DNA from 2 places in the Pantoea sp. B65 genome. Region 1 is predicted to be linked to the other one. Evidence: predicted binding sites of a transcription regulator. Region 1 holds the regulator's gene; the other holds the start of a gene.
The links. The regulator PurR, encoded in region 1, represses purine synthesis genes. The targets are predictions, from matches to a motif close to CANGCAAACGTTTGCNTG.
Positions count from the first base shown of each region.

Region 2: the regulator PurR is predicted to act here: its motif matches at 2,472-2,489, upstream of JWF83_RS21230 (amino acid aminotransferase).

Region 1 covers NZ_JAHXPU010000036.1:524-5,762, forward strand. Annotated here, with positions in the region: partial or broken gene JWF83_RS14335 (RHS repeat-associated core domain-containing protein) at 1-882, shown strand, start outside; gene JWF83_RS14340 (YnhF family membrane protein) at 975-1,064, opposite strand; gene purR (HTH-type transcriptional repressor PurR) at 1,365-2,390, shown strand; gene punR (DNA-binding transcriptional activator PunR) at 2,422-3,330, opposite strand; gene punC (purine nucleoside transporter PunC) at 3,444-4,649, shown strand; gene cfa (cyclopropane fatty acyl phospholipid synthase) at 5,057-5,239, shown strand, end outside.
Region 2 covers NZ_JAHXPU010000041.1:187,365-192,603, reverse strand. Annotated here, with positions in the region: gene JWF83_RS21240 (DUF943 family protein) at 1-54, opposite strand, end outside; gene JWF83_RS21235 (DUF3289 family protein) at 83-943, opposite strand; gene JWF83_RS21230 (amino acid aminotransferase) at 1,218-2,408, opposite strand; gene ompF (porin OmpF) at 2,633-3,700, opposite strand; gene asnS (asparagine--tRNA ligase) at 4,003-5,239, opposite strand, start outside.

The DNA of each region.
Region 1 (5,239 bases):
GTAATCAATAACCCGGTGAGCTATCGTGATCCTGATGGGTTAATGCCACATAGAATTTATCCACCTGGCGAGCACCCCGATACTGATCAACGCATCTATAAAAAACTATCACAATGGACGGCAATGCATGGTGCTGAAATTATCGCTGAGAATCTGACGATCATTGCACAACAAGATAAAGAGAAACGGGTAGTGATTGAAAATAGTTTAAAACGCGCTAAAACGGTACTGGATAGGGCTCTGCTTATGGCACATAGTCATCCTTCCGCCACACAAACGCTGCTTGAACCCTATATAGGTAAAGCTGATGTTGAGTTATTTTCATCATTAGTCAAAGTTTGGGCGATGACCAGAGATGTTATTCAGACGATTCGGAATGATACAGTAAAACGCTCGCGATTTTCCCTAATAAGATATTTGCATGAAAAATCCGATGTTATCGCTGCGGCAATAGCTGATGAGGGCGCAGTTATTCTGGCTGAAAGCTTTTTTAGCGACTCCCCTGAGGTCAGGGTTAAAAATCTGATTCACGAATACAGCCATATGGAAACATTCAAAGATACCGCTTTGGGATTGAGTGTAACCGGTCCGGAAACGACCGATTACTGGTATCTTGATGATGAAATGACGGCAGAGCATTCCACAGATATTTTGTCACAGGGTATTATGGGGATCAAAGAAGAGGAAGGGATTTTCCAGACGGATGCTATCAGGAATAAAATAAGAGAATTAACCGGATACCCTACCCTGACGCGCAGGCAAGCTGTACGCGGCTTTAATAAATATCTTTGGATCCGTCAGGCGCTGGGGGTGCTTAATCCCGATACTGTCGCCGGATCGGGGATGGCGATTTACCGTGCCAGCGCTCACTATTTTGCGTAACATCAACGCATAGATGCAAAAAAAAACGCCTGACGCATACCCCATCAGGCGTTTCTTACCGCTAGTGGAAAAACCGCCGGGTGGTGAGAAAATCAGTTCATCACCGCAACAAAGCTAAAAGCGATAATCACTAACAGTGAGCCAACGGTGGTCATCAGAGATAACTTCAGATTGGTATCCATACTACGCTCCTAAAAGACCCATAAGTCATGAGTATACAATCAATAACTGTGTGGATTTTCCCACAGTTGCAAGTAAAAATCTCGTTTTCTTCTCACAGCCTTGATAGAATTCTTTTTTTCCGTTGCGCAACAACTGCAACACCGCGTTACTTGCCGTGTTTCCTGACGTCATTCTCCTTCCCGACGTCACTCAGAATGCAACAATGAACCCCCATGGCCGCCTGAAAATCGCCAGGGGTACGCAAACGTTTAACATGCTATTTATCAATGCGTTGAGATAAGCGCAGGAGTACCAGTTTAATGGCAACAATTAAGGATGTGGCGAAACGCGCCGGTGTTTCCACCACCACCGTTTCACATGTCATCAATAAAACACGCTTTGTCGCTGAAGATACGCGCGAAGCGGTTTGGGCCGCCATCAAAGCGCTGCACTACTCGCCCAGCGCCGTTGCACGTAGTCTGAAGGTTAACCATACCAAATCGATTGGTCTGCTGGCGACCTCCAGTGAAGCGCCCTACTTTGCTGAAATTATTGAAGCGGTAGAGACCCGCTGCTTTGCCAAAGGCTATACGCTGATCCTCGGTAACGCCCATAACGATCTGCAAAAGCAGCAGGCGTATCTGTCGATGATGGCGCAAAAACGCGTCGATGGCCTGCTGGTGATGTGTTCTGAGTATCCGGATGACCTGCTGAAAATGCTGGAAGAGAATCGCAATATCCCGATGGTGGTGATGGACTGGGGCGAATCGCGCGGCGACTTTACCGATACCGTGCTGGATAATGCCTTTGAGGGTGGTTATATGGCGGGTCGCTATCTGATCGATCGCGGCCACCGCGATATCGGCGCGATCCCCGGCCAGCTGGAGCGTAATACCGGCGGCGGCCGTCATGCCGGTTTTCTGAAAGCGCTGCACGAAGCCAGCATCCATGTGCGCGATGAGTGGATTGTGCAGGGTGACTTTGAACCGGAATCCGGTTATCGCGCCATGCAGCAAATTCTGTCGCAGAAGCAGCGGCCAACCGCAGTGTTTTGCGGCGGCGATATTATGGCGATGGGGGCGATTTGCGCCGCCGATGAGATGGGCCTGCGGGTGCCGCAGGATATTTCGGTGATCGGTTATGATAATGTGCGTAACGCGCGCTATTTCACACCGGCGCTGACCACTGTGCATCAGCCAAAAGAACGTCTCGGGCAAACCGCCTTTGATATGCTGCTGGACCGCATTACCAGTAAACGCGAAGATCCTCAGACCATTGAAGTGCATCCTTCACTGATCGAGCGCCGTTCCGTCGCCGATGGCCCATTCCGCGATTATCGTCGCTAATCTTCTGGCCGGCCACGGCGGTGGCCGGTGATCACGCCTCGTGCAACCACTCGGCATTCATGGTTTCCGCATCGCCCAGATAATCCAGTAGCCAGCTCAGCGCCGGCGACGCGCTCTGTTCTGCCCAGCTGACGCAACATGGGCTGTCGGGAAAACCCGCCGGCAGGCTCAGCTCCGTCAGTTCGCCACTGGCGAGCAACGGTGCGGCGAAGTGCCCGGGCACCATACCAACGCATAATCCCGCCAGCAGACAATCAAAGGCGGTATCCCAGTCCGGCGCCACCAGACGCCGCTGATTATCCAGCGTCCAGGTAATCCGCTTCGGTAAGCTGCGCGAGGTATCTTCCAGCACCAGCGACGGCCACTGACGAATCGTCTCTTCCTCTATCGTTCCCTGCTGCCGCGCCAGCGGATGTCCGGCACTGACCACGCAGCGCCAGTTTAGCGCCCCCATATCGCGAAAACCAAAACGCCCGCCGACCGGGATCGCCTGGGTGGCGCCAATCGCCATATCAACCCGCCCGTCCACCAGCGCATCCCAGACGCCATTAAATACCTCATGGGAAACCAGCAGTTCCATATCCGGGAAATGGCGATAGAAATCGAGTACCAGCTGGCGGCTGCGCTGCGGTTTAACAATCAAATCGATCGCGATACTTAACTGCCCGCGCCAGCCATTGGCCACCTGCTGACACTGACGGCGGGTGGCAAGCATTTTTTTGATAACAGCGCGGCCTTCCTGAATAAAAACTTTACCGGCAGCGGTAAGTACCACATCGCGATGGCGGCGTTCAAACAGCTGAACCGCCAGCCACTGCTCCAGCTGACGTACGGTATAGCTGACCGCCGAGGGCACACGATGCAGCTCACTGGCGGCGGCGCTAAAACTGCCGGTACGTGCAACCGCATCAACCACTTCAAGAGAATGTTCTGACCACATATCCTGCCTGCAAAATTTTTCAACGCAATAGGCAAATATTAGCGTTTCACAAGCCACAGTGCACCCGCTTACACTCTGCGCGTTACATCACCTGCATAAAAAAGAGTTATCTGATGATCAAGTCAAAAGGATTTATTGTTTACCTGGCGCTGTTAAGCATGCTGGGTTTTCTTGCTACCGATATGTACCTGCCGGCGTTTGGCGCCATGCAACAGGACCTGCACACCCATCCTGGCGCTATCAGCGCCAGCCTGAGTATCTTCCTTGCCGGTTTTGCCTGTGCGCAACTGTTCTGGGGGCCACTGTCGGATCGCATCGGGCGTAAACCGGTGCTGGTAATGGGGCTGAGTCTGTTTGCCCTCGGTTGCGCCGGTATGCTGCTGGTGCAGGATGCCACCCTGCTGCTGGTGTTGCGCTTTATCCAGGCGGTGGGGGTCTGTTCCGCAGCGGTCAGCTGGCAGGCGCTGGTCGTCGACCGCTATCACGGTGCGCAGGCTAATCGTGTCTTCGCCACCATTATGCCGCTGGTAGCGCTCTCTCCGGCGCTGGCGCCGCTGCTGGGCGCCTGGCTGCTGAACCATTTTAGCTGGCGCGCGATCTTTGTCGCACTGCTGCTGATTGCGCTGGCATTGCTGATCCCGACGCTGCGGCTTAAATCTGCGACAGTAAAAAACCGCGTCAGCGTGCAACCCCTGGTCAGCTTTCTGCTGTTGCTGAAATCGCGCATCTGGAGTGGCAATGTGCTGATTTATGCCGCCTGTTCCGCCAGTTTTTTTGCCTGGCTGACCGGTTCGCCGTTTATTCTTGCCGATCTGGGGCTGACGCCAGGCGATATCGGTCTGAGTTATATTCCGCAAACGCTGGCTTTTTTACTGGGTGGTTTTGGCTGTCGCGCGTTGCTACAGCGTCTGGCAGGCGCCACCCTGTTGCGCTGGCTGCTGCTGGGTTATGCCATCAGCATCAGCGCCATCTTTGCCGTGGCGCTGTCCGGCCAGGTAACACTGACGGCGCTACTGGTCCCGTTTTGCGGTATGGCGATGGCGAATGGCGCGATCTATCCGATTGTGGTGGCTAACGCACTGCTGCCCTTCCCCGAGGCCACCGGAAAAGCCGCAGCATTACAGAATATGCTGCAACTCGGTCTGTGCTTTCTCGCCAGCATGGCCGTATCGACGCTAATTGCCGAAACGCTGCTGACCACCACCGCAATTATGTTGCTGACCGTTGTTCTTGCTTTGATCGGATATGCGCTACAATTTCAGCGCAAGAGCGAAAAACAGCGGTTGGTCAAAGCAGTCGACGCCACATCACATCAGTGAATGAAATCATTTAGTTAGCTCGCTAACAATATTGTATTGAATATTGCCTGCCGTGAGCATATACTCATCTAAGGCAATATTATATAACAATAAATTAACATTATTTGGTCAGACCTGACAGGGCTGTCGTGGTGTTTTACGGCGTGGCATTCGCAACGCATCTCTGCAGGACCAAACCTGAGTATCGATATTGCAGCCAGTCGCGGGAAACCGGGGCAGCATATCTGCCGCCTGCGCTACTAACATCGCTGCAGCATCAGTAAGGCAAGGTATTTTTCGTTCATTTTCAATCCTCTGTTAAACGTCGGATATCAGGCGCACGGATTTTCCGTGAGTTCTCTCACAATCCTGTAGAAATTAGCTATTCTAATTCTCAGGTTCTAATCACAGCAGGTGATGGAGAAGCTATGAGTTCATCGTGTATAGAAGAATTGGGCCTGGAAGAAAATCACTGGTATCGCATCGTCCATGAAATGCTGCAGGTAGCCGGTGTGGAAGTGAATGGCTCTCACCCCTGGGATATCCAGGTGAAAAATCCCGATTTTTTCCGGCGTGTATTGCAGGAAGGCTCACTGGGGCTCGGCGAAAGC
Region 2 (5,239 bases), on a different contig from region 1:
ATGAATATCAATAATATTGACCGCTCTCAGGCTCCAGAAGTTTAAAACAGGCACAAAAATCAATCCTGAGAAGATAATTATCTTAAAATAAATTTTCATTGCGGTAGCCACGTAGGGTTAGCTTTGTGCTGAAGTTAGTCATAAACGGTTTAAAGGCCATATTCTGATAACGTTGTAATACAAACCAAATACGGAAAAAACGGAATGATCGATACAAATTGTTGTTTATATCTTTATCATCGAGACCAAAATGGTCCTGGGCATTGAACTCTATTTCGGCTGTCCAGTTTGAACTATCTACCACAAGGCTATTTATTTTGATGGTCTGAGCATGTATCTCATGTACTGTTATCCCCAGTCCGTTGACGCAATCAGACCATCTGTCAAATTTAGGTAACCGTGTTAGAAAAATTTTGTTTTTTGCATCGGAAAGGAAAAAACCTACTTCTGTAATGGTTCGTTTTGAGTAGTTAATATTCTTAGCGATCGCTACTCTCAGGGCATTCAAGGTATTGCGCAGTGGATTTTCATGAATCACCCTGTTATATGCTTCGTCAAGCGACGAGGACGAAAATGAGTTTCCCTTTCCGCGATGGAAATGTGTGATCATCTGGTCAATCAGATGAGCGTATCTCCCTGTCGCAAAGAGTGTGGATAGCTCCCTCATTTCATCAAAGAGCAGACTGGCACATTCCTCTTTAGAGACCGCTCTGTCAATGGTATGAGATTTCGGTTTGCGGGTTAAACTTCGCGCTGGCAGCATTATCGGGTATTCGCAGGGGATTCGTGAATATGGTTCTATTTTACTGGATACATCTGTTAGCTTATATTGATTACGTAGTTGATTCTCGGTAAGGTCGCCGCAGCGCATGTCTGGTGCGCTATAGTCATTCATTCTGTTCTGTGTTGAAAAGACTTTAAGCGGAAAAGATATAAGTCGCATCGCGTAATAACTCCCTGTAAGTCACTTCGGTGAAACTACCTTGTTTCCCGGCAATATGATAACTAATAAGAATATAATTTAAAATATATATTATGGTAAAAATAGCAGCGGAAATAGTATTAATAAATGGGTTGTTTCCCTCTCTCATCACGGAGCGATGTCGATACTCGGTAATGAACGGCTAAATAACCCTTTTCTGCAATAATACATGCTAAGGGGAGCCATTAATGGCTCCCCTGGACGCACCGTGCCGGCGTATGCCGTCGGTAGAATTTTACAGCACCGCGACGATGGCTTCACACAGTGGCGCCATATTATCCGGTGTCATTCCGGCGACGTTTACACGTCCGGAATTTACTGCATAGACGCCAAACTCTTCACGCAGACGAATAACCTGATCTTTGGTCAGGCCGCTGAATGAGAACATCCCGTTCTGGTTGATAATAAAGCTGAAATCACGATTGGCGCCTTTCTCCTGCAGGGTATTCACAAACAGCTGACGCATACGTTGGATGCGCTGACGCATATCGGTCAGCTCCTGTTCCCAGATGGCGCGCAGCGCATCATTGCCAAGAATAGTGGCAACCACTGCCGCACCATGCGCCGGTGGGTTAGAGTAGTTGGCACGAATGGTGGCTTTCACCTGGCTGAAAGAGACATCAGCGATGGCCGCCTCGGCTGCGACCAGCGTAAAGGCACCTACGCGCTCATTGTAGAGGCCGAAGTTTTTGGAGTAGGAACTGGCTACCAGAAACTCTTTATGGCTGCCAGCGAAGATACGCAGGCCTTCTGCGTCCTCTTCCAGACCGCGAGCGAAACCCTGGTAAGCAAAATCGAACAGCGGCAACCAGCCACCAGCCAGTGATAACTCGGCCAGCTGCGCCCACTGCTCTGCCGTTGGGTCAATACCGGTAGGGTTATGGCAGCAGCCATGGAATAACACCACATCACCCGCCTGCGCCTGACGCAGACTGGCAACCATACCGTCGAAATTCAGCTGATGATGTTCAGCGTCATAATAGTTGTATTCGCAAACTTCCAGACCGGCAGATTCGAACACGTTTTTATGGTTCGGCCAGCTTGGGTTACTGACCCAAATGCGTTTTACCGCTGTTTGCCCGGCAAGAAAATCCGCAGCCACACGTAATGCACCGGTGCCGCCTGGAGTCTGTGCGGTACGCGCACGTTTGGCACTAATAATCTCGTGACCTTTACCAAACAACAGCTCCTGTGTGCAGTGACCGAACTCAGCCAGTCCGTCAATGCTCAGATAGTTTTTGCTGGTTTCATTTTCCAGCAGAAACTGTTCCGCTTTTTTCACACTGGTCAGAACCGGGGTTTTGCCGGTTTCATCTTTGTACACACCAATCCCGAGATTGATTTTATTTGGGCGGTCATCGGCGCGGAAAAGATCGGCTAAGCCAAGAATAGGGTCGGCGGGTGCAGCTGCAATATTTTCAAACATGTGAGAGGTCCGTAAGCTTAAACAAAGCGAATTGAGCGCTCAGGTTAACGCCAGAAAGGCTAAATGCCAACCGTTTGCGAGAAAAAGAGCGGTCCTGATCGGGAGTCTGTGATCGGCACGGTAAAAACCGTCGGAGTGGGTAGCGCACAAATAAAAACGGAGCCTTGCGGCTCCGTCTTTTATGCAGCGATGAGTGGCGATTGCTCGCACATCATGGCAGGCAATTAGAACTGGTAAATCAGACCCAGTGCTACGATATCATCAGTTGCCAGACCCAGAGCATTGTCGTCGTTCAGCAGGTTGATACGGTAGTCAACATAGGTGCTCATGTTTTTGTTGAAGTAGTAAGTGCTACCAACAGAAACATATTTGTACAGGTCAGCATCGCCAATGTTTTCTACGTCTTTAGCTTTGCCCTGAACATAGGCCACTTCCGGGCGCAGACCGAAATCGAACTGGTACTGAGCTACAAATTCAGTGGTAGAAGATTTGTTAGCGAAACCATCAACGCCAGCAACAGTAATTGGTGTTTCGTTACGGCCTTCACCGTAGGTTGCTGCCAGATAGATGCTGTTTGCGTCATATTTCAGGCCAGCAGCCCAAACTTCTGCACGGTCACCTCTGCCAACGCCGGTAGCGTTCTGCACTTCAGTACGATCCTGGCTTGCGTATGCAGCAACAACACCAACACCGATTGGGGAAACGTAAGATGAGGAGATACCGTAGCCGTCGCCGTTGGCTTTCTGAGCTACGCTACGTTCGTTTTTGCCCTGGTACTGAACTGCAAAGTCCCAGCCATCAACCAGACCAAAGAAGTTGGTGTTACGGTAGGTAGCCACACCAGTAGTACGGCTGGTCATGGTGTCGGAGTTGCCGAAGTCACCACCGAATTCTGGCAGCATGTCAGTCCATGCGATTGCATCATAAGCCACGCCGTAGTTACGACCGTAGTCGATAGAACCGGCGTCGCCGAATTTCAGACCAGCAAAGCCCAGACGGGTTTTGGTGCCGTCAGTAGCGTCAGAACCTTCAGATTTGTTAGCCTGAATGTTGTATTCCCACTGGCCGTAACCGGTCAGCTGGTCATTGATCTGAGTTTCGCCTTTAAAGCCGAAACGGACGTATGATTTGTCACCGTCATTGCCGCTGTCGTCTGAGAAGTAGTGCAGACCCTGCGCACGACCGTACAGGTCCAGTTTGTTGCCATCTTTGTTGTAAACTTCTGCTGCGTTTGCTGCACCAGCAGCCAACAGAGCTGGAATTACCACTGCAAGAATGTTGCGCTTCATCATTTATTTATTACCCTCATTGGAGTTTATTCGGACACCTGCCACTGCCGTCATTAATTCTTTACAGAACTATGAGGATAGTTTGGTGTCTTCCTGTGTCTGCACGCATCTTTCCATTCCAGGCACCGTTAATCTACCCCGAAAATGCTACTAATATCCTAATCTGGTTTCAAAAGGAAAATATGTATTACAAAATGTAAAAAACACGGAACTTTGTGAGACAACTCAAAATTTACAAAAATAAAAAAAGGCCAGCTGGGCTGACCTTGTTATATATATGAATTTCTTATATTTAATGCCGAAAATTAGAAACTCGCGTTGCGTGGCGTGCGTGGGAAGGGGATAACGTCTCTTACATTTTGTACGCCGGTGACATAGGCGATTAATCGTTCGAAACCTAATCCAAAACCTGAATGCGGTACTGTGCCATAGCGACGCAGATCACGATACCACCAGTAATCTTCTTTATTCAGTCCCATCTCTGCGAGACGGGCATCCAGCACATCCAGACGCTCTTCACGCTGGGAACCACCGATAATTTCGCCAATGCCTGGCGCCAGTACGTCCATGGCGGCGACCGTTTTGCCATCGTCATTCATACGCATATAGAAAGCTTTGATGTCTTTCGGATAGTTTTTTACCACTACCGGCGCTTTAAAGTGTTTCTCTGCCAGATAACGTTCATGTTCGGAGGAGAGATCGATACCCCAGGAGACATCGTTTTCAAATTTCTGGCCGGAGGCTAACAAGATATTGACGGCATCGGTGTAATCGACCTGAGCAAAATCGGTGGTGACAAAACGTTCCAGGCGCGCAATGGCGTCTTTGTCTACACGCTCAGCAAAGAAGGCCATATCATCAGCGCGTTCGTCGAGCACCGCTTTAAAGACATACTTCAGCATCGCTTCCGCCAGTGCGGCGGCATCATCAAGCGTCGCGAAGGCAATTTCCGGCTCCAGCATCCAGAATTCAGCCAGATGGCGACTGGTATTGGAGTTTTCCGCACGGAAGGTCGGGCCAAAGGTGTAGATTTTTGACAGCGCGCTGGCGTAGGTTTCGCCATTCAGCTGGCCGGAAACCGTCAGGAAGGCCTCTTTACCAAAGAAATCTTCGCTGAAATCCACTTTACCCTGCGCGTCACGCGGCAGGTTTTCCAGATCCAGCGTCGAGACGCGGAACATTTCACCGGCGCCTTCGGTATCCGAAGCGGTGATCAGCGGCGTTGATACCCAGAAATAACCATTCTCATGGAAGAAGCGGTGCAGAGCCTGCGCCAGAGTATGGCGCACACGCGCCACGGCGCCAATCAGGTTAGTACGCGGGCGCAGGTGGGCGACTTCACGCAGATACTCGATGCTGTGGCGTTTGGCGGCCATCGGATAAGTATCAGGATCGTCAACCCAGCCGACGACTTCAACGGCGGTTGCCTGGATTTCAAACTGCTGGCCTTCGCCAGGCGAGGCAACGACTTTACCGGTGACAATCACTGAGCAGCCGGTGGTCAGGCGCAATATTTCATCCTGATAATTATTCAGAGAATTA